4 regions of the Streptomyces caeni genome follow, and region 1 is predicted to be linked to each of the others. Evidence: riboswitches for the same ligand, from Rfam matches in the RefSeq annotation. Region 1 holds a riboswitch; each other region holds the start of a gene.
What was found. A riboswitch is a leader RNA that binds a small molecule or an ion and turns the genes downstream of it on or off. The one in region 1 is predicted to bind cyclic di-AMP.
Positions count from the first base shown of each region.

Region 2: linked by a shared signal. The riboswitch ahead of ACFSL4_RS17950 (C40 family peptidase) and the one ahead of ACFSL4_RS26155 (C40 family peptidase) in region 1 are both predicted to bind cyclic di-AMP.
Region 3: linked by a shared signal. The riboswitch ahead of ACFSL4_RS23125 (transglycosylase SLT domain-containing protein) and the one ahead of ACFSL4_RS26155 (C40 family peptidase) in region 1 are both predicted to bind cyclic di-AMP.
Region 4: linked by a shared signal. The riboswitch ahead of ACFSL4_RS32050 (M23 family metallopeptidase) and the one ahead of ACFSL4_RS26155 (C40 family peptidase) in region 1 are both predicted to bind cyclic di-AMP.

Region 1 covers NZ_JBHUDX010000080.1:14,871-19,931, reverse strand. Annotated here, with positions in the region: gene ACFSL4_RS26160 (tellurite resistance/C4-dicarboxylate transporter family protein) at 1-705, opposite strand, end outside; gene ACFSL4_RS26155 (C40 family peptidase) at 813-1,982, opposite strand; cyclic di-AMP (ydaO/yuaA leader) riboswitch at 1,991-2,161, opposite strand; gene pcrA (DNA helicase PcrA) at 2,604-5,061, shown strand, end outside.
Region 2 covers NZ_JBHUDX010000048.1:47,277-52,337, forward strand. Annotated here, with positions in the region: gene ACFSL4_RS17925 (8-amino-7-oxononanoate synthase) at 1-447, shown strand, start outside; gene ACFSL4_RS17930 (DUF397 domain-containing protein) at 592-816, opposite strand; gene ACFSL4_RS17935 (helix-turn-helix domain-containing protein) at 826-1,686, opposite strand; gene ACFSL4_RS17940 (ATP-binding protein) at 1,936-2,394, shown strand; gene ACFSL4_RS17945 (DUF6328 family protein) at 2,586-3,122, opposite strand; gene ACFSL4_RS17950 (C40 family peptidase) at 3,202-3,675, opposite strand; cyclic di-AMP (ydaO/yuaA leader) riboswitch at 3,679-3,874, opposite strand; gene ACFSL4_RS17955 (hypothetical protein) at 4,279-4,584, opposite strand; gene ACFSL4_RS17960 (ATP-dependent Clp protease proteolytic subunit) at 4,592-5,061, opposite strand, start outside.
Region 3 covers NZ_JBHUDX010000066.1:26,699-31,759, reverse strand. Annotated here, with positions in the region: gene ACFSL4_RS23130 (HAD family hydrolase) at 1-819, shown strand, start outside; gene ACFSL4_RS23125 (transglycosylase SLT domain-containing protein) at 803-1,300, opposite strand; cyclic di-AMP (ydaO/yuaA leader) riboswitch at 1,303-1,473, opposite strand; partial or broken gene ACFSL4_RS23120 (CocE/NonD family hydrolase) at 1,887-3,430, opposite strand; gene ACFSL4_RS23115 (polyprenyl synthetase family protein) at 3,728-4,738, shown strand; gene ACFSL4_RS23110 (DUF3455 domain-containing protein) at 4,797-5,061, shown strand, end outside.
Region 4 covers NZ_JBHUDX010000100.1:14,883-19,943, reverse strand. Annotated here, with positions in the region: gene ACFSL4_RS32065 (MarR family winged helix-turn-helix transcriptional regulator) at 1-530, opposite strand, end outside; gene ACFSL4_RS32060 (dihydrofolate reductase family protein) at 642-1,790, shown strand; tRNA gene ACFSL4_RS32055 (tRNA-Met) at 1,963-2,036, shown strand; cyclic di-AMP (ydaO/yuaA leader) riboswitch at 2,534-2,690, shown strand; gene ACFSL4_RS32050 (M23 family metallopeptidase) at 2,701-3,735, shown strand; gene ACFSL4_RS32045 (PrsW family intramembrane metalloprotease) at 3,925-5,061, opposite strand, start outside.

The DNA of each region.
Region 1 (5,061 bases):
GGCGCCGGTGGTGGCCCGCAGGACGCCGTCGTCGTCGTTGCTCCAGAGGTACGGTCCGTGGTGCGCCGCGGCGACGAGCTGGGACCCGGCCAGCGTGGAGATCGCGAGCCCGCCGCCGGCGATCCAGTGGTCTCCGGCACCGGTCAGCAGCTGCCGCGGGTCGAAACGCCACAGCCCCACCAGGTAGAACACCAGTCCGAGCCAGAAGAAGACCAGGGCCAGGTGTGCCGGCCACGCCATGCCCACCGCCGCGGCGATCACCGCCGCGAGCGCCGAGATCCCCTGCGTCGCCACGCACCCGAGGAACACCACCCCGGGCCGGTGCCGCTCCCCCCGCCGCAGGACCGGGTACACCAGGCCCGCCCACAGCGCGACGGCGAGCGCGAGGAGCGCCCCGGCGAGCCGCTGCGCGCCCAGGAGGGACACCCGCGCCCCCAGCACGGTGGTCGCCGCGACCGGGGTGAGCGCGGTCGGGGAGCCCGCCCGGGCCGGCTCCCACGGCCCGCGCAGCCACAGCAGGCGCACGGCGGCGTCGGCGACGAGCCCCAGCCAGGCGGAGCACGCCAGGGCCAGGACGATACGGGAGAGGACCTCGTACCCGGTCAGATGCAGCCCGACCGACAGGATGCCGGTCGCCAGCACGGCGGCACCGGTGGCGGGCGGACGCCGCACCCACCGGGTGCGGAGCGCGGAGGTGCCTGACATGCGCCCGATGCTAGGCACGTACACGGGGGTCGGGTACGGGGCACGCGCGCGGGGAGGCGGAAAACAACCCCACGCGCGCGTGCCGGACGGCATCGGCGGCCACGGCCTCAGGCCGGCCGCACCACACTGTGGATGATCGACGCGCCGTCGTAGTAGATCGACTCCTCGCGCACGTACGCACCGGGCTTGGGGGCGTGGATCATCATGCCGTTGCCGATGTAGATGCCGACGTGGCTGATGTCGTCGTAGAAGAAGATCAGATCACCGGGCCTGGCATCGGCGAGCGAGACGGTCGTACCCGCGTTGACCTGGTCGTAGGTGGTGCGCGGAAGTGTCACCCCGGCGGCCTTCCAGGCGGCCTGGGTCAGGCCCGAGCAGTCGTAGGAGTCGGGCCCGGTCGCACCCCACACATACGGCTTGCCGATCTGTGCGCGGGCGAAGTCGAGCGCCTTGGCCGCCTTCGTCGCGTAGGTGTCCGTGGACGTGGACCCGGAGTCCGTGGACGTGGAAGAGGACCCGGAGGTGCCGGTCGTGGTGCCCGAGGACGACTGCTGCCGGGCGGCCTGCTGCGCCGCCTGCTGCCGCGCCAGCTCCTCCGCCTGACGCTGGGCCTCCTCCTGCTTCTTCTTCTCGATCGCGGCGAGCCGCGCCTTCTCCTCCGCGGTCAGGTCGGACAGCAGCTGCCGCGCGGTGGCGAGCTTCTTCTGGACGTCCGCCTTGGTCGCTCTGAGCTTCTGCTGCGACTCGGTGAGCGTCTGCAGGCTCTTGGCGGCCTCCCGCCGCTTCTGCATCGTCGCGGACTGCTCGGTGACGTACTGGTCGACCGCGTCCTTCTGGCGGCTGGTCAGCCGGTCCATCAGCTGGGTCTGGTCGAAGTAGTCCTGAGGCGAGTCGGCCAGCAGGAAGGTGGCCGTGTCGGGGGCCGCGGCCCCGGTGCGGTACTGCGCCGCGGCGAACGAACCCAGTTCGTCCCGCGCCTCGTTGAGCCTCTGGGTGCGTTCGGCGACGTCGTCGAGGAGTGTGTCGACGCGCTTGCGCTGCTTGGCGGTCTTCTCCTTGGCCGCGTTGTACTCGTCGGTGGCGGACTCGGCCTGGTGGTAGAGCTCGTCGACCTTCTTCTCGACCTCCTCGAGGCTCGGTCTGCCGTCCGTGGAGGGTGCGGCGTTCGCCGTCTGGGAGAGCAGGGCCACGGAGGTGAGGGCCGCCGTCGCGAGGGCGGGAGTCCGTATGCCTGCGATGCGCGTGCCTGAGGGGCGCGCCTTGCGGTGCGGCGCCATGGGAGGCGACTCCTTCCGTACACCGCCTACCGGGTTAGCTGTCGGGTTCGGGCGGGTGGCTTTGGAAGGTGTGCCCTACGGCCGTCCCCCCGAAAGGCGGTTGGCCGATTCACCCCAAGGTCGGTTGGGTCCCCGGCTCCGGCTGCCCACGGGCACACCGGACTCGGCGGGGGCCGCGCGGCCCGGCGACCTTCGCCGGTGGGGGGCGAGCGGCCCGCCCGGAACCGTAGCCAACTGGTGCGGCCCGTGTGAAGGTTGATGTGCGATATGCCCGATACATTTTCGTGACCTTGACCATGGGTGTGGCTCACCGCGGTCAATGGGGAGGGGTCTGCGGTATGTTGGCCGCCTTTCCCCCGGAGTCGGGGCAAGTGGTGCCCCGTGCCCGGTTCCCGGGCGTCGCTCGCGGCCGGGGCGGGAGACGGACGGACTCCGGCGGGACGTCGCCTCCTGTGATGTGACGGGTTCGCAGCGTGATACCCGTCGGGGTGGGGGTCGCGGAAGATCCCCGTACCCGTACCCGTACCCGTACCCGTACCCGTACCCGGATCAGGCTCCGGCGGGACGGACTTCTCGGGGCGGCAACCGGTTGTCGGTGGGGCGGCCTAGACTCGGAGAGCGATGAGCAGCCTCTTTGACGACAGCTTCCTGGCGGACCTCAAGGGCACCCCGGCCCACGAGGAGGAGCCACCGCCGCCCGACGACGATCACGGAGCGGAGCCGGTTCCGGACGATCTGTTCGGTGGACGGTTCGACGTGCCGCCGGACCGCGACCCCTACTACCGCAACGGCGCGCACCGCCCCGCCCTCGACCCGCAGGCGCTGCTGGAGGGGCTGAACGAGAACCAGCGCGCGGCCGTCGTGCACGCCGGCTCCCCCCTGCTCATCGTGGCCGGCGCCGGCTCCGGCAAGACCCGTGTGCTCACGCACCGCATCGCGTATCTGCTGGCCCAGCGGGGCGTGCACCCCGGCCAGATCCTCGCGATCACCTTCACCAACAAGGCCGCGGGCGAGATGAAGGAGCGCGTCGAGCAACTCGTCGGCCCGCGGGCGAACGCGATGTGGGTGATGACCTTCCACAGCGCCTGCGTGCGCATCCTGCGGCGGGAGAGCAAGAAGCTCGGCTTCACGTCCTCCTTCTCGATCTACGACGCCGCGGACAGCAAGCGGCTGATGGCGCTCGTCTGCCGTGACCTGGACCTCGATCCCAAGCGCTTCCCGCCCAAGTCCTTCAGCGCCAAGATCTCCAACCTGAAGAACGAGCTGATCGACGATGAGGACTTCGCCGCCCAGGCCGCCGACGGCTTCGAGAAGACCCTTGCCCAGGCGTACGCGCTGTACCAGTCGCGACTGCGCGAAGCCAACGCGCTCGACTTCGACGACCTGATCATGACGACGGTCAACCTGCTCCGCGCGTTCCCGGACGTCGCCGAGCACTACCGCCGCCGCTTCCGCCACGTGCTCGTCGACGAGTACCAGGACACGAACCACGCCCAGTACGCCCTGGTGCGCGAGCTGGTCGGTCCCGCGGGCGGCGGCCGGCCCGAGGACGTGCCGCCGGGCGAGGACGACCTGCGCCCCGCCGAACTGTGCGTCGTCGGCGACGCCGACCAGTCGATCTACGCCTTCCGCGGCGCGACCATCCGCAACATCCTCCAGTTCGAGGAGGACTACCCGGACGCCACGACGATCCTCCTGGAGCAGAACTACCGCTCCACCCAGACGATCCTCAGCGCCGCCAACGCGGTCATCGAGCGCAACGAGTCCCGCCGCCCCAAGAACCTGTGGACCAACGCGGGCGCGGGCGCGCGGATCACCGGCTATGTGGCCGACACCGAGCACGACGAGGCGCAGTTCGTCGCCGACGAGATCGACCGCCTCACCGACCGGGGCGAGGCGAAGGCGGGCGACGTCGCCGTCTTCTACCGTACGAACGCCCAGTCCCGCGTCTTCGAAGAGGTCTTCATCCGCGTCGGACTGCCCTACAAGGTCGTCGGCGGCGTCCGCTTCTACGAGCGCAAGGAGGTCCGGGACGTCCTGGCGTACCTGCGGGTGCTGGCGAACCCGGAGGACTCCGTGCCGCTGCGGCGGATCCTGAACGTGCCGAAGCGAGGGATCGGCGAGCGCGCCGAAGCGATGATCGACGCCCTGGCCCAGCGGGAGAAGGTCAGCTTTCCGCAGGCGCTGCGCCGCGTCGACGAGGCGTACGGCATGGCCGCGCGCTCGACGAACGCGGTCAAGCGGTTCAACGCGCTGATGGAGGACCTGCGGACGATCGTGGAGTCGGGCGCGGGACCGGCCACGGTCCTGGAGGCTGTCCTCGAACGCACCGGCTACCTGGCGGAGTTGCAGGCATCGACCGATCCCCAGGACGAGACCCGCATCGAGAACCTTCAGGAACTCGCCGCCGTGGCGCTTGAGTTCGAGCAGGAGCGCGGGGAAAGCGAGTCGGGCACGCTGCCCGACTTCCTGGAGAAGGTCGCCCTGGTCGCCGACTCCGACCAGATCCCCGACGACGAGGAGGAGGGGGGCGGCGTCATCACGCTGATGACCCTCCACACCGCCAAGGGCCTCGAATTCCCGGTGGTCTTCCTGACCGGCATGGAGGACGGCGTCTTCCCGCACATGCGCGCGCTCGGCCAGACCAAGGAACTGGAGGAGGAGCGGCGCCTGGCGTACGTCGGCATCACCCGCGCGCGGGAGCGGCTGTACCTCACGAGGTCGGCCCTGCGCAGCGCCTGGGGTCAGCCCTCGTACAACCCGCCCTCGCGTTTCCTGGAGGAGATCCCGGACCAGCACGTGGAGTGGAAGCGGACGAGCGCCCCCTCCGCCCCGGTGCCGGCGGGGCCGCTCTCCGGTGTGGCGGCGTCGCTGTCGTCGACCCGGTCACGGTCCTCGGCCGTGGGCGCGGCCGGCTTCGCCACCCGACGGGGAGGCGCGACGGAGAAGCCCGTGATCTCCCTGACGGTCGGCGACCGCGTCACGCACGACCAGTTCGGCCTGGGCACGGTGGTCGGGGTGAAGGGCACGGGGTCGAACGCGGAGGCGACGATCGACTTCGGCGACACGAAGCCGAAGC
Region 2 (5,061 bases), on a different contig from region 1:
AAGTCGCTGGGCAGCCAGGGTGGCGCGGTGCTGGGCCCGGCGCGTGTGATCGACCATCTGGTCAACGCGGCCAGGACGTTCATCTTCGACACCGGGCTGGCCCCGGCGGCGGCGGGTGCCGCGCTCGCGGCCCTGCGCCTGCTGCGCCGTGAGCCGGAGCGTGCCGAGCGGGCGCGCGCGGTGGCGACGGCCCTGCACGCCCGCCTCACGGCCGAGGGTCATGAGGCGGTACGGCCGGATGCCGCCGTCGTCTCCGTGCGCGCGCCCTCCCCCGAGCAGGCCGTGCGGTGGGCGGCCGACTGCCGGGCGGCGGGAGTCGCCGTCGGCTGTTTCCGGCCGCCGTCGGTGCCCGACGGTGTCTCACGGCTGCGACTGACCGCCCGTGCGGATCTCACGGACGGGCAGACAGAGCACGCCGTACGCGTGATCGGCGAGACGCGGCCGTGAGTCGGCGGAACGGCCGTGCACCGAGCGTCATACGGCTGTGAACGGATATGACTCGTCCGCAGCGGTGCGGGGAATATTCATCCGGGAATTGACATCGACCGCGGCCGCGGAACGGCGTGCGACCGACCCCGCCCCGGAAATCGATCAGTCCAGTCCGTCCAGGAACTCCTTCCAGGTGCCGGGGGTGAAGAACAGGGCCGGCCCGGCCACGTTCTTGGAGTCGCGCACGGCCACCAGCCCGGCCCAGGGCCCCGGGCCCGGACGGGCGGTCTCGACACAGTTGTTCATTCCCGTACTGCGACTGCTGCGCAGCCACCGCACGCCGTGCAGGGACGCACTCGAAGGGATATGCCGAGGCGGTGCTGACATGATGCCTCCTTACGCAGCGCCGGCCAACGCGGCGATGCACTCCAACGATTCCTCGGGTGAAAGTGCGTGGATCCGAAGCGAGTTGAAGGCCTCGCTGTAGGCCTGAAGGTCTTCTTCCCGTTCGAGATAGAGGCTACTCGTCAAGTGGTCTAGAACAACCACGTCCAGATCAGATCTGCTCGGAAATGAGAAGATAACGAAAGGTCCGGTGATGCCGATGTGCGCCCCGGCGGCGAACGGCAGGACCTGGAGCCGCACGTGAGGCAGCGCGGCGGCGTCCAGGAGCCGCCTCAGCTGGCGGGTCATGACCTCAGGTCCGCCGACCTCCCGGTGCAGCACCGCCTCGTCCAGGACGGCGCTCAGCCGCAGCGGAGGATCCGAACGCAGCACTTCCTGCCGGGCCAGCCGCACCTCCACCAGCGTGTCCAGCTTGGCCTCCTCCAGCGTGCCGACGGCGGCGCGCGTCACCGCCCGCGCATACTCGGGCGTCTGCAGCAGCCCCGGCACCACCGAGGTCTCCAGTGTCCGCATCGCGCAGGCCTGCGACTCCAGGCTGATGAAGTCGCGGTAGGCCGGCGGCAGCACCCCGCGATACGCGTGCCACCAGTTCTGCCGGCCGCCGCCGTCCTCCGAGCCCGCCAACACCAGCAGCAGTTCGCGCAGTTCGGGGTCCTCGACGGCGTACGCGTCCAACAGCAGCCGTACGTCGGCCGGCTTGACGCCGCTGGCGCCCGTCTCGATCCGGCTCACCTTCGACTGGTGCCAGCCGACGAGCGCGGCCGCCGCGCCGCTTGTGAGACCCGACCGGGCACGCAGGGCGCGCAGTTCGGCGCCGAGCTTGCGGCGGCGCACCGCTGGTCCGTATTGCATGGGCGGCTCCCTCCGCACGGCGCGCGGTTTCACGGCGACGGTAGAGGATGGGCCGGGGCCCGGCCCAAATACGCTCGGTCGTCGGAGAGTTCACCGCTTCGGGCGACAGATATATGCATATCCCGGGGGAACGCACCCGGGAGAGCCCTGGTGATGGCAGTCTGGCGCGCAGCACCAAGTCCGGGACCGCACCGGAAACCAACCGCTCCGTGTCGGACTCCGGTCCCGTGGGAAAGGGACGACGTCGCCATGGCAGATCATCAGGAAGCATCCGTCACTCTGCCGAGCGATCCCGCCTCGGTCTCCGTGGCTCGAACATATGTCGCCGACATCCTCGCCGAATGGGGCCTGCCGAGGAACTCCGAGGTCGCCGATACCGTACGCCTCATCGTCTCCGAACTGACCACCAACGCCGTGCAGCACACCTTCGGGCAGTCGCCCACGTTCACGGTCGACCTCGCGCTCGACCGCGACGAGTTACTCCGCATCGGCGTCACCGACAGCCATCCCCGCTTCCCGAAACGGCTGCCCGCCGCCGTGCAGCAGGACAACGGCCGCGGCATGGTGATCATCCGCTGGCTGACCGCGGAGTACGGCGGCAAGGTGAGTGTGCGGCCCACCCGGGAGGGCGGCAAGACGGTCGCGATCGAACTTCCGTGGACCACGCGGGTCCAGTCCGTCGCGGCGGGAGGGCAGCAGGAGCCGTGACGGCGCGGCGGCCCGGTCCGCGCCCTCAGACACAGGTGGGCTCCGCCACCCGTCCGAAGGCCCCGCGCGGCGGCACGCGGAAGGCGTCGGGCGCGGGCAGCCTCGCCGGTGTGGTGGGCGACCGGGACGCCGCGCAGGGCGCCCGGGCCCCGGCGGCACCTCCTCCGCACCGCCCGCGGCCCGCGCGGCGGTCACCGGGAGCGCTCCGGCCCGTCCCGGTCCGCTCCCGCTCCGTGATTCCGTGGTGCCGTGAGGAGCCCGCGCCGCAGCAGCCAGGGCAGGACGCGCCACAGGCCCACGCAGACGAGGAACGTCCCCGCGCCCGCGGCGATGCCGGCGGCCCGGCCGAGCGACACATCCACCACCAGGAGCACCGAGCCGGTGAGCGCCAGCATCAGTACGCCCATCCCGATCGTGGCGAGACGGGAGGAGACCCGCACGATGGCGGGCTTGGCGTTCTGCTGGAAGAGCGAGCGGTGCAGCGCGGCGGGCGCCGTGAACAGGGCCGCGGCCAGCGCGGAGACGAGCAGCGTCGTGACGTAGATGACGCGCTGGACCGTGTCCAGGGACGGGAAACGCGGGGTGAAGGCCAGGGTCAGCAGGAACGCGAACAGGATCTGGACCCCGGTCTGGGTGACGCGCAGTTCCTGCAGCAGTTCGGCGAAGTTGCGGTCGGCGCGTTCCAGGGGAGTCTCGTGCCGCGCCTGGTAGGGAGCTCGGTCGGCCATGGTGCACGAGTTCCCGTTGCGGCCCTGGTCACGCCACGGCGGGGCGACGGCGCAGCGGGCCGTCGCCCCGCCGGCCGCATCAGCTCACCCGTCCGTACCAGACGCTCTTCGTCCAGATCTTCTGGAGCCTGACCACGTCCCCGGTCCTCGGCGAGTGCCAGATCTTTCCCTTCCCGGCGTAGATGCCGACGTGGTAGATGTTCCGGCCGGAGTGGAAGAACACCAGGTCTCCGGCCCTGCGGTGCGAGGACGAGACGTGGTGCGTCTTGTTGTACTGCGCCGCGGCCGTGCGGGGCAGTTTCTTGCCTGCCTTCTTGTAGGCGTAGAGCGTGAGCCCGGAGCAGTCGAAGCGGCGAGGTCCGGTGGCACCCCACTTGTACGGGGCCCCCTTCTTCGACGCCGCGGCCCGGAGGGCCTTCGTGGCCGGTGTCACGGCGGCCGCGTCGGTGGCGACGCCGGGGACGGCGATGCCGCCGCCGACGGCGGCGAGGGTGAGGGCCGAGGCGGTGCCGGCCCGGGTCAGCAGCGACGGGACACGATTGAACGCAGTCATGCGCAACCCTTCGTCAGCCGCCTGTGAAGGATGACCTGTCGGATTCGGACTGGCGAAGTAGCCCGGCCGCTCGCGCGGCTTCACCCCAAGGACCGTCCGGATCTCTCCGGTGGCCCGCCTTACCGGGTCCTCCACTCCTGCCGATCCACTCCTGTCGACCGGTCGTCCGGGCGGCGGCAGGACTCGGCGTCCGCCCAAACCGCCCCGCCGCGGTGGCGGGGGCTTGTCGTCAGGAAGGGATCTTCACCTACCGGGGTCCGAAAATCACAATGGAATCGGTGATTTGTGGCGTTACTCACCACTCACTCGTTCGGGTGGACAGGTCTCTTTTCGGCGGAAGTTGAGGACGTGAACCAGGCCCCGACCTGCATCGGAGTCCTGCCTCGCGCCCTGCGGGCAGCCGTGTTGCGCGACTCCTGCGGGCCTGAGGCCGGAGCCGTGTCTACTCCGGTCTGGGGTAAGCCATTTGGCCCGTTTGAGCCGCGCCGGACGGACGGCCGTCCGTCCGGCATGCCTGCGGAGCGGTCCGTCCGGCTCACCCTTCCGGCCCGGGGCGCGAGGCCGTTGTCCGCCGATTCCCCCGGAGGCGCCGGGGGAATCGGCTCAGTCCGCTCCGGGCGGCAGAGCGACGCGGCCCGTGCGGCGTTCGCCGTCGAGGACGCGCAGGGCGCGGGCGAGGGTGGGGCCGTGCAGTTCGTGCTCCCCGCGCAGGTGCATCAGCGTCAGCGCGTCGCGCAGGGCCGTCGCCTTGCCCACCAGGGCCTGGGCTGCGCGCAGTCCCCGGTAGGTGTCACCGGAGTGCGCGGGGTTGACACGGCCGAGCAGGTCGACGACATCGAGGTAACGGTCGATCAACTCGGCCTCCGCGTGGGTCAGCGCCGGCAGCGGGGGGAGTTCGGGCGGCAGCATCGGTGGCTCACCTCGCGCCGGGCGTGGTGCGCGAGGTCTTGCGGCTGGGAACGACGCGGTCGACCAGCCCGTACGCCACCGCGGCGCGGGAGTCGAGGACGGTGTCCCGCTCGATGTCGGCGGCGATGCGTTGCGGGGTGTGCCCCGTGTGCCGTGCCAGCATCTCCTCCAGGCACCTGCGGGTGCGCGTCAACTCCTCCGCCTGGACGGCCAGATCGGCGGCCTGTCCCCGCACGGGCTCCGGCAGGGACGGCTGGTGGATCAGCACGCGCGCACCGGGGAGCGCGAGCCGCTTGCCCGGCGCGCCTCCGGCGAGCAGCACCGCCGCGGCCGACGCCGCCTGGCCGAGGCAGACCGTCTCCACGTCGCAACTGGCGTACTGCATCGTGTCGTAGACCGCGGTCATGGCAGTGAACGAGCCGCCGGGGGAGTTGATGTACAGCGAGATGTCGCGGTCCGGGTCCAGGTACTCCAGAT
Region 3 (5,061 bases), on a different contig from region 1:
GCCGCACCCCTCACATATGCACTCATCGCCACCGACCTGGACGGAACCCTGCTGCGTGGTGACGACACGCTCTCCGACCGGTCGAAGGCCGCTCTGGCGCGGGCCGTGGCGTCCGGCGCCCGGCACCTGGTGGTGACGGGGCGTCCGGCGCCCAGGGTGCGGCCGCTGCTCGACGACCTGGGCAGCGAGGGGCTCGCGGTGTGCGGGCAGGGCGCGCAGGTGTACGACGCCGGCGCGGACCGGCTGCTGTTCTCCGTCACCCTGGACCGGGAGTTGGCCGAGACCGCGCTCGGCAAGATCGAGGCCGAGGTGGGGCAGGTCTACGCGGCGGTCGACCAGGACGGGGTGGACGGACTCACGCTCATCGAGCCCGGCTACCGGATGCCGCACCCCACCCTGCCCGCGGTGCGCGTCGAACGGCGCGACGACCTGTGGTGCGAGCCCATCAGCAAGGTGCTGCTGCGCCATCCCACCTTGTCCGACGACGAGTTGGCGGTGGCGGCCCGTGGCGCGATCGGGTCCCTGGCGACGGTCACCATGTCGGGGCCCGGAACCGTCGAACTCCAGCCGTGCGGCATCACCAAGGCGACGGGGCTCGCGCTGGCCGCCGAGCATCTGGGCCTGAGCCCGTCGCGGACCATCGCCTTCGGCGACATGCCCAACGACATCCCCATGTTCGACTGGGCCGCGCACGGCGTCGCCATGGCCAACGCCCACCCCGAACTCAAGGCGGTCGCCGACGAGGTCACCCTGTCCAACGAGGACGACGGCATCGCCGTCGTCCTCGAGAGACTGTTCGGGCTCAGTAGGCGCTGTTGACGTTGTCGATCGAGCCGTACCGGTGGGCCGCGTAGTTGCAGGCGGCCGTGATGTTCGCGACCGGGTCGTAGGGGTCGTACGCCGTGCCGGGCACGTGGTAGGCGCGGAAGGTCGGGTCGATGACCTGCAGGAGGCCCTTGGACGGAATGCCCTTCGTGGCGTTGGAGTCCCAGAGGTTGATGGCCCGCGGGTTGCCCGACGACTCGCGCATCACATTGCGGTAGATCCCCTGGTAGGAACCGGGAATCCCGTGTTTCGCCATGACGGCCAGCGACTGGCGTATCCAGCCGTCGAGGCTGCCGCGGTAGGTCGTGGCCGTCGCCGCTTCGGCGGCGGGTGTGGCGGCCGAGGCACTCGTCGCGCCGACGACGGGAAGGGCGAGCACCGCGGCGGCGGTCGCCGCGACGGCGAGGGTGCGGCGGACGCGGGTGGCCTTGGACCGGTCGTTCCGACGGCGTACGGGCAGGGCGAAAGCGGGCATGTCGTTTTCCTCTCCGGCGCCTGCGAGGTGAGCTGTCGGGTTCGGGCTGGGAGGTGCCCGGCCGTGTCCTCGGTCCCGAGGGCACGGCTTCACCCCAAGCCGTTCCGGCGCGGTGTCCGGCTCGGCGACTTACCTGGGTCCCCCGCTCCTGCCGTCATCGGTGGATGGGCCCTCGAGCGGCGGCAGGATTCGGCGATCCGCTCGGGTCGAGAGGAAGGTATGCGAGGGGAGATGCCCGGAACAAGCAGGAAGTCATCGTCCGGTCGAAATGACCTTGACATTATGCAATGTGGATGTTGATCCGCTTTGAGGTCGGCGGCCAACGCGCCCTTTGTGGAAGGAAAGTTGGCCACATGACCGAAAAGAGTCGCATCGGGGTGGCGTGACCGATTTCACTGGCATCCTCCCCACGCCGAGGAATTCGGTGTTATGGGAAATCGAATGTCAATTCGGGCAAATCGGTCGATGGCTGCCCGCCCGGTGGGAGCTGTTCGCGCCATCGGCGCTCCGAGTGGCGAAGCTCACGGGAAGTGCGGTTCGAATGCCTCCAATTCGGGCATTCCGTCGGAGTGGTGGAGGCGGCCACCGTGCGGGGAATCCTCGTCTCCCATGTCCGGTGGAACACCACCTCGTCCCCGTCCTTGCAGACCACCTCGTCCGAGACGACGAACTCCGTCGCCGTGCAGGCGATCCCGGAGCGCGTCTCCACCCTGGCGTCCCATCCCGTCTCCGGGCGGTGCATCCGGACGGACCGGTCCGAGCGGGCCCGGGCCGTCAACGCGTCCGAGTCCTCGACGGTGTACGTCTCCCGGGCGTCCTCGGTGACCTCGAGACCGTCGGGGTGCACGAGAACACCCTCGCGGCACGGGACGAGTTCGAGGCGCCACTCGCCCTTCGCCACGTCCCGGACCACCAGCCGGGGCGGGCGCGGCCCGTCGGGCACGGCCGGGGAGCTGACGCCCAGCGGCCGGGCGTGCTCCGGTTCCCGAACACGATGGGCGGCCCCGACTGCGCCGTGTGCAGGGGAAGTTCGAGCCGACTGCCGGCCGGGTCCAGGACGAGGCCCGCCTCCGAACCCGGTTGCGGCCACAGCCACGGCCAGTACGCGCAGGACACGGCGAGGCGGATGCGATGGCCGGGTGGGAAGACGTGCCCGACGCAGCCCAGCTCGACCATCACGTCCTCCGTGGCACCCGGGGTCCAGGGACCGTCCGGTCGCGGCCGTGGCGTGCGGACAGGTCCAGTGCGCCGCGGGTGACGAGGGTCGACACCCCGTCGGGTGCCACGTCGCACAGCCGTGCGACCACCTGGCCGCACGGCACCGGGCAGGTCAGCCGCAACCGCACTCGGTCGGCCGGGAGGCGCTCCGGGAGTGCGAGCACGGTGTCCCGGTACGGGTCGTGCCGGCCACCCACCGCGAGCACGGCGGCCCGGAGCGTGCCGGGGGTCGCGGGGTGGGCGCCGTCGCCGTCGAGTCCGTGGGCGCCGTGCCTGCCGACCCGCGCGGGTGCGGGCGGGAGGGCGGAGGGACTCCGGGCGCCTGATCCAGCCGTCGCGCCACACCGTGCCCGCATACCGGGGGTCCGGTGGCCGGGCCGCGAGGGCGAGCATCGCCGCCTCCCGGGCGTGGGCGCCGCCGGTGAGGGCGGAGCCGCCGGGGTGGCCCACGTCGTCGTACGGGTCGTCCGCGGCGCAGACCGCCACGACCGCCTTGAGCGGTTCGGGAGCGAGGGCCGCGATCCGGAGGGCGGCGGAGCCGCCCCGGGAGACGCCGAACATGCCCACGTGCCCGTCGCACCACGGCTGTGCGGCGAGCCGTTCGACGACCTCGACGCCGTCCTGCAGCCCGGTCGCCCCGTCGGCGTCGGCGGGCAGGCCGTCCGAGTTGCCGTACCCGCGGGCGTCCACGCGCACGGAGGCGTAGCCGTGGCCCGCGTAATAGGGGTGGCGCTGGTGGTCGCGGGCGGCGGTCGCGTCGGTGAGACGGCCCGGGAGGTATTCGAGCAGGGCCGGGAAGGCCCCCTCGGTGAGCGGACGCCATGCGCGCGCGTACAGACGGGTGCCGTCCTGGAGCGGGATCCAGAAGTCGTCGTGGGCCGTCTCGTGGGGGAAGGCCGTACGGATGCGCATGTGCCTGACCTCGGAATGCGGAGCGCAGCACAAAAAGGTGCACTTCGGGTATATCGATAAATATGTATTCGTATGGCCCGATCAAGAACTTACCGTTCGTGATCCGATACCGCCCGGCCTGGAACAGCGGGCGCTCGCGGTGATCGAAACCTGACCGGATACGCTGACTTGAGTGATGGCAGCGACAGATCGACAAACGCGATGAGCCGAGTCGACCGGCGACGTCATCGACCCAGTGACCGTCCTTGAGACCGACCGTGTGATCGTCAGCAGACGTCAGCAGACAGGAGACCCCACGTGACCGTCGTCGGGCCGTTCGGGCTGAGCGTGCGGGACCAGGCTCTGGAAGCCGATGTCCAGGCCGGATTGGCCGCTGTCGAGGAAGGGCTGCTCGACGCCACCAAGAGCGAGGTGCCCTTCATCACGCAGGCCGCACAGCATCTCGTGCGCGCGGGCGGGAAGCGGTTCCGGCCGCTGCTCGTGATGCTCGCGGCCCAGTTCGGCGACCCGTACGCGCCAGGGATCGTCCCCTCGGCCGTGGTCGTCGAACTGACCCACCTCGCCACCCTCTACCACGACGACGTGATGGACGAGGCCGAGGTGCGGCGCGGGGTGGACAGCGCGAACACCCGCTGGGGCAACTCGGTCGCCGTCCTCACCGGTGACTTCCTGTTCGCGCGGGCCTCGCACATCCTGGCCGACCTCGGCCCGGAGGCCGTCCGCATCCAGGCGGAGGCGTTCGAGCGGCTGGTCACGGGCCAGATCCTGGAGACGGCGGGACCACGGGACGGCCGCGACCCCGTGGAGCACTACCTGGACGTGCTGAGCGGCAAGACGGGCTCGCTGGTGGCCGTGGCGTGCCGCTTCGGGGCGATGATGTCGGGCGCCGACGAGACCGTCGTGGATGTGCTCACGCAGTACGGCGAGCGGCTGGGCGTGGCGTTCCAGCTCGCCGACGACGTCCTGGACATCGCGTCGGACTCGCACGAGTCCGGAAAGACCCCGGGGACCGACCTGCGCGAGGGCATCGCCACCCTGCCCGTCCTGCGCCTGCGCGAGCGTGCGGAGCGCCTGGGGCTGCCCGAGGACGCCGCCCTGTGCGAGCTCCTGGACTCGGACCTCACGGACGACGCCCGGCACGCCGAGGCGCTCTCCCGCCTGCGCGTCCACCCGGCGCTGGAGCAGGCCCGCCGCGACACGATCCGCTACGCGGAGGACGCGCGCGCGGCCCTCGCGCCGCTGCCCGAGTGCGGCGCTAAGGCGGCCCTGACGGAAATGTGCGACGCGGTGGTGCACCGGGCCGGCTGAGACCGGCCGGCGGGCCACCCGGCGCCGCCGGGAATATGACCTGGATTACTTCTCCGGAGTGAATCCGGCGTCGGATGCCTTCCGTACCCCTGCCCGAAAGCCGGCACAGGGGTGCCGGCTGCGGAACGGGGCGGCCACCGCGACACCGTCTCGGTGGCCGTCACCCGGCGCCGCACCGGACGGCCCACCGCGCTCCACCTCCACGAGGGCCCGAAGGCGTCGACGGCGGCGTGCGGACCGACTTCACCCGGCTTCCGGACAAGGGCGCACGGGGCCATACCGCCGTCGGCAGCGTGAAGGTCGAGGACGCCATCCCGGCACGC
Region 4 (5,061 bases), on a different contig from region 1:
TTGGGGGGACTTTGTGGGAGTTGCGCCCTCGACGAACGCCGGCGCCAGGGCGGCGCGCCGCATGGCGAGTGCCCCTCGTCTCCCTGGAGCACCTCCGTGATCCGGTCGCAGATGGCCTCCAACTGGGCCACCTGCTCCGGCGACAGGTGGTCGAAGACGGCCGCGCGGACCGTGTCGACATGACCCGGCGCCGCACGCTCCAGCAGTGCCCTCCCCGCGTCCGTCAGGACCGCGATGCTGCCCCGCCGGTCGGTCGGGCAGCCCTCCCGGCGGACCGTGCCGTCCCGATCCAGGCGGGTGACGGCGTACGTCAGCCGGCTGCGGGTGATCTTCAGGCTCTCGGCGAGGTCGGTCATCCGCATCCGGTGGCCGGGCGCGTCGGAGAGGTTGGCCAGGACGGAGTAGTACAGGTGGGGCATGCCGGCCTCCTGCTGGAGGTGCCGGTCGATCGCGTCCTCCAGGAGCCACGACGCGGCGAGGTACGAGCGCCAGGCGCGCTGTTCCTCGCGGGTGAGCCAGCGGGTCGTCATGACCGCAGTCTAGTTATTGTTTAAAAGTTGAACCAAGCGTGCACGCCGAGGCGCATCGGATCAGACTGCTGTGTCCCGGCGCAGCGAATCCCGACCACTGGAGCGCACCTCATGGCCCACCCCTACGTCCTGTTGTCCGCCGCCGTCTCCCTCGACGGCTTCCTGGACGACACCGGGCCCGAGCGGCTCCTGCTGTCCGGGCCGGAGGACTTCGACCGGGTCGACGAGGTCCGGGCGGGCAGCGACGCCATCCTCGTCGGCGCGGGCACCGTGCGCACCGACAACCCGCGGCTGCTGGTCAACTCCGCGCGGCGGCGCGCGGCCCGGGTCGCCGCGGGGCTGCCGGAGTACCCGCTGAAGGTCACCGTCAGCGTGTCCGGGGACCTCGACCCGGAGGCCCTCTTCTGGCACACCGGCGGGGCGAAGACCGTCTACTCGACCGACAAGGGCGCCGAGCGGCTGCGCGGGCGGCTGCCGGCCGGCGTGGAAGTGGTGGCGCTCGGGCCGGACATGCAGTGGCGGGATGTGCTCGGCCACCTCGGGGACGTCAAGGGCGTGCGGCGGCTGATGGTCGAGGGCGGCGGGCAGGTGCACACTCAGCTGCTGCGGCAGGGGCTCGCGGACGAACTGCAGCTCGCGGTCGCGCCGCTGTTCGTGGGGGAGGCCGGCGCGCCGCGGATGTTCGGGCCGGGAGCCTATCCCCCGGGGCGGATGCGGCTGGTCGAGGCACGGGTGGTCGGTGACGTGGTCCTGATGCGCTACGTGCCCACGGCACCCGGGACCGGGCGGCTGGCCTTTGCCGCGGACCGGCGGTGGCTGGAGGCCGCCTGTGAGCTGGCGGCGCAGTGCCCGCCGTCCCGGACGGCCTTCAGTGTGGGCGCGGTGATCGTCGCGGCCGACGGCACGGAACTGGCACGGGCGCACTCCCGGGAGGGCGGCGACGCCGTGGTCCACGCGGAGGAGGCGGCGCTGGCCAAGCTCGACCCGGCGGACCCCCGGCTGGCCGCCGCCACGGTCTACAGCAGCCTGGAGCCGTGCGCCCGCCGCGCCTCCCGGCCCGCGCCGTGCGCCCGGCTGATCATCGACGCCGGGGTGCGACGGGTGGTCACCGCCTGGCGTGAACCGGACACCTTCGTGGCGTCCGCGGACGGGAACGCGCTGCTGGCTGCACAGGGGGTGGACGTGGTGGTGCTGCCGGAGTACGAGGACCTGGCGAAGGCCCCCAACGCCCATCTGCTGCCCCCGGCCACCCGCACGTGACGCCCGGGGACCACATCCCCACCCCCACCTCCGCCACGGCCGCCATGGCCGACGCGGCGCCGCGCCGGGGCCGCGCCGGGGCCGTGGGCGGCCGGAAAACGCTGGTGAAGGGCCCTGCGCGGAAAACCCGTGTGCCTCCTGCGGCGCGCATGGCGTACACTGATCTCACCGACGCGGGGTGGAGCAGCTCGGTAGCTCGCTGGGCTCATAACCCAGAGGTCGCAGGTTCAAATCCTGTCCCCGCTACTGATGGCCGAGGGCCGGAGTCCGAAAGGGCTCCGGCCCTCGGCGTGTGCCGTGGCCCGCCGCGGCCCCTCCCCGCCGCCGCCCCGGTCATACGCCGGCCGGCCCACAGAGGTCGTCCCGCCGGCCGCGTCCGCACCGGCCCGGGCGCCCTGCTGGCCGCCGTCACCGAGGACGTCGCCCGCCGTGCCGGCGGCCGTGCCACGGACGACATGGCCCTGCTGCCCTGCTGCCCTGCTGGCCGTGCGCCGGCCCGACCGGCCCTCGGCGTCGTCACGCCATGTGAACGAATGACGCCCCTGCGCATAACAACTGACACACCATCAATAACCGTGAGGCGGCCGAGGCGTGGTCAAGTCGCCCTATTTGGCCCGTTCCTGGCGTGAAAGTCCAGGTCAAAAGCATCAGTGATCTGGTGGAACGGCTTGGAATCCGGGCCCCGCGTCTATTAACGTTCGATAACGCAGCGCGGTCGTCCCAGCCGTCACAAGAGGCGGCTCCGTGCGCGTGTGCCGAATCCCGCAAGGGAGCCGGGGAACCACCACCTTGGGGTGAATCGGGCGGAAGCCGCCGTGGCAGCACGGCCGGTGACGCCCGTAGGAGACCTTCCTGCTCCGAACCCGTCAGCTAACCCGGTAGGCCAGTAGGAAGGAAGGAGTGCGCCCACGTGGCGTCCAACGGGCCTGCCCAGAGCACCTCGTTCGCTCCGAACGGCACTCAGACGTTCGGCTTCGCACCCCGTACCGACGAGGGCCCGTGGGAGGAGTGGAACCCCACCGAGGAGGCCCTCCGTCCCGTACGCGGCCGGCATCGCGTCACCAAGCAGCGCGGGGGCGGGCTCGCGCGCAGCTCCACCGTTCTCGGCGTCGGTGTGATGGCCGCCGTCGGCGCGGGCGGCATGGCCACCGCGCAGACCGGCAAGCCCCCGGTGTCGATATCCATGCCGGACCTGTCCTCGGTCGCGGACTCGGCCAAGGCGCTCCTCGGCGAGGACTCCGACGCCCCCAAGGGCTCCGCCACCGCCCTCAGCTCCGTCGGCCTGACCACCGCCGACGCCGCCGCGGGCAAGGCGGACGCGGGCGAGGCGCTGCGCGCCCGGATCCTGCAGCAGGCCGAGTCCCAGCAGGACCGGGTCGACAGCGCGGCCGCACAGGCCGCGGAGGACGCCGCCGCGAAGAAGGCCGCCGAGGCCGCCGCCAAGGCGCAGGACGCCGCGGAGGCCAAGGCCGCGGCCGAGAAGCAGCAGGCGATCGAGGAGGCCAAGAAGAAGGCCGAGGCCGCGCGCCTGGCCGAGCTCGCCAAGCAGTACGCGCTGCCGACCTCCTCGTACACCCTGACCTCCCGCTTCGGCGACGCCGGTTCCATGTGGTCCTCCGGCTACCACACCGGACTCGACTTCGCCGCGCCGACGGGCACGCTCATCAAGGCGGTCCACAGCGGCACCATCACCGAGGCGGGCTGGGCCGGTTCCTACGGGTACCGCACCATCCTCACCCTCGACGACGGCACCGAGCTGTGGTTCTGCCACCAGTCCTCGATCAGCGTCAGCGTGGGGCAGAAGGTGGCCACCGGTGACGTCATCGGCCGCGTGGGCGCGACCGGCAACGTGACCGGGCCGCACCTGCACCTGGAGGTGCACCCCGGCGGCGGCGACGCCATCGACCCGCTGGCGTGGCTGCGCAGCAAGGGCCTCAACCCCTGACGTCCCCTGAGGCACCGGGTCCGGGCCGTTCCCGGGCCCGAGGCGCCGCTCCCCTGACCCCGGCAGCCCTGGCGACACCCCCCCGACGGCAGGGCTGCCGGTCGTACCGACGCCGACGGACGAGGAGGCGGCGAAGCCGACGGCGGCGTCCGCGTGACCGTGCGGGGCGCGGCCGAGTGGGCCCGGCCCCTACCGGCGATACGGGTTGTACCCGGGATACGGCGCGGCCGGCCCGTGCTGTGGCACCCCGTACAGCGGCACTCCGTGCGGCGGCGCATACCCGTGGCCGTGCCACACCGGCGGCGCCATCGCGGGTGCCACCGGCGCCGTGACCCGCGCCGCGTACTCCAGTGCCGGCCGTGCCACCGCCCGACGCGCCCACAGCGCGCAGAGCAACTCCCGCTCCCGCACGATGAAATCGGCACCCGCCCGCCCCCGGCGCCCCCGGTGGCGCAGGAACGCCACCGACGTCGCGAACGCCTCGTACTCCGCGACCGAGCGCGCCGCCTCCTTCCCGAAGTGGTGGCCCGCGTACTCCCGGGCCAGCCGCCGCGCCCGCAGGGAACCGAGGACGAACGGCTCCACCGGTCCCAGCCATCCCGCGACCGCGTACGCGGGCAGCTCCTCCCGCACGGTCCTCAGCTCGCGCTGCCGGGTCCAGATCACCAGCCAGGTCAGCAGCCCGAACGCGGGTGCCATGAAGGCCGCGTAGACCGCGAAGAACCCGTACTCGCCGAACTTCGCCGACCCGTTCCACATGGCGTGCATGCCCATGGCGAGCAGCAGCCCGCCCAGCGGCGCCAGCAGCCGGCGTACGCGCTGGCGCTCCGCCGAGAGCGCGGTGATCCCGAAGCCGATGCCCGTGAGCACGGTGAACAGCGGGTGCGCGAACGGCGACATCACCACGCGCACGAAGAAGGTGGCGGCCGTGACGGAGGCGAGCCCTCGCCCCCCGCTCATCTGGTCGGTCCCGAAGGCCGTGCCCAGATAGAGGATGTTCTCGGTGAAGGCGAAACCGGTCGCGGTGACCCCCGCTATCACCACCCCGTCGACGATCCCGGTGAAGTCCCGTCTGCGGAAGAGGAAGACGAGCAGCACGGCCGCCGCCTTCGCGGACTCCTCGACGAACGGCGCTATGACCGTCGCGCCGAGCGTGTCGGCGCCGTTCGGATCGGCGGTCGTGGTCGCTATCCACCGCGTCGCGAAACTGTTCGCGACGATCGCTATGAGCGCGGCCGCGCACGCGCCCCACGCGAAGGCGAAGACCAGGTTCCGCCAGGGACCGGGCTCGACCCGGTCCAGCCAGCGGAAGGCCGCCACCAGCAG